Linked DNA regions of Microbaculum marinisediminis. The protein of the gene in region 1 interacts with the protein of each later gene in a pairwise test. Links are inferred from orthologs where the notes say so. Each region holds a gene or a part of one and is shown on either strand. Other genes may lie near its edges.

Region 1 (3,125 bases):
CGCCGCGAGCCCCCAACCGGTCGCACCGGGCTGTATCGCCACCAGCGCGCGCCGCTCCGGCGCGCAGCCGGCCAGCCGCGCCGCCGCGATCAAGTCGGCGAGCGCCACCTCGTGCGCCGTTTTCTTGTTGCCTCGCAGCTGGGCGTCCATGTCGGCGCCGCGAAACGTGCGGACCGTGCCGGGCCGCATGTCGAGATCCATCGCGTCCACCGCGATCAGCGCCCCGGATTCCTCGATTTCCGACAGGAGCGCGAGGCCGATGGTGCCACCGTCGCGCAGGGCCACGTCGCTGCCGATCTCGCCGCGATCCTGCCGTTGGCCGAGCGCGTTGACGACGTGAACGCCGGCCCCGTCATCGCTCAGCAGAACGTTGCCGATGCCAAGTACCAGGGTCCGGGTCTTGGTGGCGTCCGTTCGCATGCTCCGCTGCCTGCATATCGTCGTGCCGCGCGCCGGAGATCAGCCACGTCACGAAGACACCATCATTGAAGACGACAAACTATGGTGCGTATACTTGACCGAGTAAAGATAGTTACGCGCATAAATAAGTTTCGTGAAGGAGGCCGTCATGTGTCTGGCCGTGCCGATGCGAGTTGTGGAGCGTGATGGCTTCATGGCACGGTGCGAAGCCAAGGGCATCGAGCGCGCGGTGAGCCTCTTCCTGCTTCAGCACGAGGACGTCGGCCCGGGCGACCATGTCATGGTCCATGTCGGCTACGCGATCCAGAAGATGACGGCGGCGGAAGCGCAGAGCGCGTGGGCGCTTTTCGACGAGATTCTCGCCGCGGACGAAGAAGCGCACGGCGGTGCATGAGCTAGCGATCTGCCAGAGCCTGTTGCGGGAAGTGCAGCGCGTGGCCGCGCGGAACGACGCCAGCGAGGTGGTCCGGATCGGCGTCGTGGTCGGGCCGCTGTCCGGTGTCGAGGCCCCGCTGCTCGAGCGCGCCTTCACGCTGGCCCGGTGCGGAACCATCGCGGCGAACGCGACGCTCGAGATCGAGGAAGCGCCGCTGACGGTCTGGTGCGAAAGCTGCGGCGTCGAGTCACAGGTGGCGATGAACGCGCTGCTGTGCGGCCGGTGCGGTACCTGGAAGGTTGATCTGAGGTCCGGAAACGAGCTGCTGTTGAAGCAGGTGGAACTGAGCCGCGACGAAACCGCCGGGGCGACCGGCTGATACCGGCGGCGTGCGCGGCGGCGAAGGGAGACGATCATGTGCGACCAGTGCGGATGCGCGACGACGCCGGACACCGTTCACGTCCATGACCATGCCGGCGTCGTGACGACCCGGTCCGTCGACGCCCAGTCCGTCGAGATCCTGACGGGGCTGCTGCACGAGAACGACCACGTTGCCGCCCACAATCGCGAGCACCTGGACCGCCACGGCATCCTCGCGGTCAACCTGATGTCGTCGCCGGGCTCGGGCAAGACCAGCCTGCTGGAGGCGACGATCGATGCGCTCGGCGACAGGCACCGCATCGCCGTCATCGAAGGCGACCTCGAGACCGAGAACGACGCGCGCCGCATCCGCGAAAAGGGCGTGCCGGCGGTTCAGATCACCACCGGCCAGACCTGCCACCTCGACGCCCATATGGTGCATGACGCGCTGCATGCGCTCGATCTCGGCGCGATCGACATCCTGTTTATCGAGAATGTCGGCAATCTGGTCTGTCCGGCGAGCTTCGATCTCGGCCAGCACGCCAATGTGACGCTCCTTGCGGTGACCGAGGGCGACGACAAGCCCGCCAAGTATCCGGTGATGTTCCGCGGCTCAGACCTCGTGCTGCTGGCCAAGGCCGACCTCCTCGACGTGCTCGACGACTTCTCGCCGCAGAAGGCCGTCGGCCATGTCCGCGACCTGGCGAACCCCGCCGACGTGTTCACGGTCTCCGCGCGCCGGGCCGATACGCTGGTGCCATGGATTGCCTGGCTCGAGGACAGGCTCGCCGCCTGCCGGGGCGGGATGGCACCGCGGCCGCGGTCGCATCCAGCCTCCCGGCATTCGCATCACCATCCCCATCACGCGGGCGCCGCGGAATGACCGGCGCGCCGGCATCCGCCGTCGCCGCCAGGCGGTGGCTGGAGCGCATTCGCGCCCTGCCGCTGAACGAACGCGTCCGGGTGATGAACGTGTGCGGCGGCCACGAGCGGTCGATCTCCATGGCCGGCCTGCGCGGGGTATTGCCGCCGCAGATCGAGCTGATCCCGGGGCCGGGCTGTCCCGTCTGCGTCTGTCCCGAGGAGGATGTCTATGCCGCGATCCGGCTCGCCGCGCGCAGGGAGGTGATCCTGGTCGCCTTCGGCGACATGCTGCGGGTACCGGCGAACCTGCCGAAGAACGAGCCCCGCTCGCTGGAACAGGCGCGCGCCGCCGGCGGCGACGTGCGCCCAATTGCCTCGCCACAGGAAGCCGCGAAAATCGCCCGCGCCAATCCGGACAGGGACGTGGTGTTCTTCGCGGCCGGCTTCGAGACGACGACCGCGCCGGTGGCTGCCCTTGTCGCCGAGGGGCTTCCCGACAACCTGTCGATCCTGCTGTCGGGAAGGTTGACCTGGCCGGCCGTCGCCATGCTGCTCGACAGCGAGGAGGCCGGTTTCGACGCGCTGATCGCGCCGGGGCACGTCTCCACGGTGATGGGCCCCGAGGAATGGCGCTTCGTGCCGGAAAGGCACGGCATTCCGTCCGCCGTGGCCGGGTTCGAGACCGACAGCCTGCTTGCCGCGCTCCATTCCGTCCTCACCCAGCATCTCGAGGGGCGGGCGGTCCTAGACAACAGCTACGAGACCGTCGCCAGGCCCGGCGGCAACCCGACCGCGCGGCGCCTGATCGCGGAGACGCTGGACGTAGTCGACGCGACCTGGCGCGGCATCGGCGTGATCCCGAAGTCGGGCTTCGCGTTGAAGCCGCGCTTCGCCGCGTTCGACGCGGTGCGCCGGTTCGATCTCGATCTCGCCGAGGCCCGCAAGCGCGCCGGCCAGATGCCGCCGGGATGCGATTGCGCCCGCGTCGTCCTGGGCAAGATCTATCCCAACCAGTGCGTCCTGTTCGGCAAGGCCTGCACGCCGCGCACACCGATCGGTCCCTGCATGGTGTCGGACGAGGGCGCCTGCCGCATCTGGTGGTCGT
Region 2 (2,945 bases), on another replicon or contig:
ACGACGATCGAAGGCCTGTTCGGCGCCGGCGACGCGGTCGGCGGCACCCCGCACGCCTTCTCGTCCGGCTCGTTCACCGAGGGGCGCCTCGCCGCGAAGGCCGCCTGCAAGTACATCGACGACGGCAAAGCCGAGGGCATCGTCGTGTCCGACGAGCAGATAAGCCGCCGCAGGAAAGAGATCTACACGCCGCTTGAGCATTACAAGATCTACCGCAACGAGATCGTCGCGGGCGATGTCAATCCGCACTACATCAATCCCAAGCAGGGGCTGGATCGCCTGCAGAAGTTGATGGACGAGTACTGCGGTGGCGTGACGGTCAGCTACATGACCAACGAGAAGCTCCTCCATATCGGTCTGAAGAAGCTCAAGATCCTGGAGGAGGACCTCCAGAGCATCGCCGCCAAGGATATTCACGAGCTGCTGCGGGCGTGGGAACTGAAGCACCGTCATCGCGCCGCGGAGTGCGTCACCCAGCACACCCTGTTCCGCAAGGAGACGCGCTGGCCGGGCTACTATTACCGGGGCGACGCCATGAAGGTGGACGACGAGAACTGGCACGTTCTGACCGTTTCGCGTCGCGATCCGAACACCGGTGAATACACCATGGAGAAGGCGCCTTGTTATCACCTGGTCGGTGAGGACGAGTAGCACTATCCCCGGGCGGCGCCTCGCTTTGGACGTCCGCCCGGGCACGAAGAAGACCAGCAGGGCGCGTGGCGATCTTTTTGACGCCCCCGGTCGAGCTGGTGTCCTACGGTGACAGAGAGCCGCGCGTGAACATTATCGAAAAGACCGACGAGGAAATCCTGGCCATAGCCGATCCGCTGTGGCGCGACCTCGTCAAGCACTCGAACGAAGGCAAGTACGGAGAGTTCGTCAGGAACTTTTCCACGTCTCTGGCGCTGGCGATGAACCAGGTCGCGGTGGGGCATCAGTTCGCCAACAGCGAACTGGCGCGAAGCCTCTCCGAAGACATCGACAATCTTGGTGTGATCCGCCGGGGCGAGTATGTCACGGTTCTGTACCGGCAACGGAGCACCAACAAGGCGGGCGAATGGCTCGGAAGACTTGTCCTCGGCTATGAAGATGGCGAGGTCAGGATCTTCGGGGCCTCCATTTTCTGAGCGATGGGATCGAACCCGGCATGAGTGAAACCATCCAGGACGGCAAGTTCGTCGAGTTGACCTACAAGGTGACCGACAGGAAGTCGGGGCACGTCCTGACCAAGGTCGAATTCCCGTTGGGCTACGTTCACGGACACAACGAGATCCTGGCCCCGTACGTCCACAAGGAGCTGGAGGGCAAGGCCGTCGGCGACGTGATCGAGGTGCCGATCGACGGCAACCAGATCTACGGCGCCAGGGACGAGTCGCTGGTTTTCACCGACCACATCGAGAACGTTCCCGAGGAGTATCGGCAGGTCGGCACCTCCATCCTCATGGAAAACGACAAGGGCCAGACCCGCAGCTTCCTCGTGACGCGGATGGACGACAAGACCCTCACCGTCGATGGCAACAATCCGCTTTGCGGCAGGGAGGTCGTGTTCACGCTCGAGATACTGACCGTGCGCGACGCGACCGATGAGGAGACGAGGGCCGGCGGGACGATCGGAGCGCAGCCGGATATCGACCCGTCCCTCACGAGACCGGTCTGAGCAGCGATGCCGATCCAGTTTTCAGTGATCCGATGCAGGTGTCCTCAGGCAGGTCGGACCGATCGACCGCATTCGAGCCCACATTCGAGCAATGCCATGAATGATATCCGACAAGTATCGGCCTCTTTCGGTGGCAATCCCGGTTTCTTGGCAAAAGGTGACTCATGAGCGAGAAAAAACCCGTCCAAAAAGTTCCCGAGGGCCAGTCGCGCTTCGTGAAGACGCGCCAGATGGAGCCCAACGAAAAGGGGTTCGTCGGCTACGAGACCGTCTGGGATTCGTTCCAGAAGGAAGTCGAATACAAGACCCCGAAACGGCCGTAGCGGTTTCGCCGTAGCGCGGACAGGCAGGATCGCGTGGCTGCGATCCGAACCGCGTGCACGGGATTCCGTCGGCGGTGATTGCCCGCTTCACGATCTGCGCCGGGAGCGTTGCCGCCCGGTGCCCCCCGCCAGCCGGATCAGCCAGCAATGACCGTCCCGTCGGACACCGCTCGATATCAGGAAGGACTTGCCATGCCTCAGCTCGTGCCGCCGCACAATTCCGAGCAGCTCAAGCCGCTCCTGCTGCCGCAGACCGAACGGGCCGAGGAGCGCGCACGCGCGGAGACGCTGAAGAAGGTACCCCTGGATTCGCGGGCCGTCTCCGACGTCTTCATGCTGGCGATGGGGGCCTATACCCCGCTCGACGGCTTCATGGGGCATGACGACTGGCGCGGCGCCTGCCTAGACATGAAGATGGCCGACGGCGTCTTTTGGCCGATCCCGATCACGTTGCCGGTCGACAAGGATCTCGCCGACGGCATCCGCCTCGAGGAGGAGGTCGCGCTCGTCGACGCGGAGACCGGCGAAGCGCTGGCGATCATGGAGGTCCGCGAGAAGTACGGCATCGACAAGCAGCTTGAGGCCGAGCACGTCTATCGCACCACCGATCCGAAGCATCCCGGCGTGGAAAAGGTGCTTGCCCAGGGCGACGTCAACCTGGCCGGACGGGTCATGGTTCTGAGCGAAGGCCAGTATCCCGAGAAGTATCCGGATCTCTACATTCGGCCCGCCCAGTCGCGGGCGATGTTCCTGGAGAAGGGCTGGTCGAACGTCGCCGCCTTCCAGACCCGTAATCCCATGCATCGCAGCCACGAGCATCTGGTGAAGATCGCCATCGAGGTCATGGACGGTGTCTTCATCCATCAGGTGCTGGGGAAACTGAAGGCCGGCGACATTCCCGCCGATGTGCGGACCCGGGCCATCCAGGCGATGATCGACAATTACTTCCGCCCCGGGACGATCGT

The links. Proteins that work in one complex are often made in the same cells at the same time.
Region 2: the proteins of hypB (region 1) and MUB46_RS18430 interact in binary tests that used the Escherichia coli proteins (3 or more experiments, as listed by UniProt). The link is inferred for Microbaculum marinisediminis from one-to-one orthologs.

The regions. Positions count from the first base shown.
Region 1 is NZ_JALIDZ010000007.1:237,176-240,300, forward strand. What follows is about bases 147-3,125. They hold hypB (hydrogenase nickel incorporation protein HypB), read left to right. Parts: upstream 147-1,211; coding sequence 1,212-2,039; downstream 2,040-3,125. Other genes in these bases: MUB46_RS16560 (HyaD/HybD family hydrogenase maturation endopeptidase), read right to left, coding at 147-420; MUB46_RS16565 (HypC/HybG/HupF family hydrogenase formation chaperone), read left to right, coding at 569-814; MUB46_RS16570 (hydrogenase maturation nickel metallochaperone HypA/HybF), read left to right, coding at 807-1,175; hypD (hydrogenase formation protein HypD), read left to right, coding at 2,036-3,125. Also shown: more of MUB46_RS16560, read right to left, coding at 1-146. UniProt on the Escherichia coli protein: Involved in the maturation of [NiFe] hydrogenases. Required for nickel insertion into the metal center of the hydrogenase. Exhibits a low intrinsic GTPase activity, which is essential for nickel insertion.
Region 2 is NZ_JALIDZ010000009.1:27,892-30,836, reverse strand. What follows is about bases 104-2,902. They hold MUB46_RS18430 (FKBP-type peptidyl-prolyl cis-trans isomerase), read left to right. Parts: upstream 104-1,147; coding sequence 1,148-1,657; downstream 1,658-2,902. Other genes in these bases: sat (sulfate adenylyltransferase), read left to right, coding at 2,173-2,902; MUB46_RS18425 (hypothetical protein), read left to right, coding at 1,822-1,980; MUB46_RS18435 (hypothetical protein), read left to right, coding at 777-1,127; aprA (adenylyl-sulfate reductase subunit alpha), read left to right, coding at 104-651. In the rest of the region: more of aprA, read left to right, coding at 1-103; more of sat, read left to right, coding at 2,903-2,945. UniProt on the Escherichia coli protein: Folding helper with both chaperone and peptidyl-prolyl cis-trans isomerase (PPIase) activities. Chaperone activity prevents aggregation of unfolded or partially folded proteins and promotes their correct folding.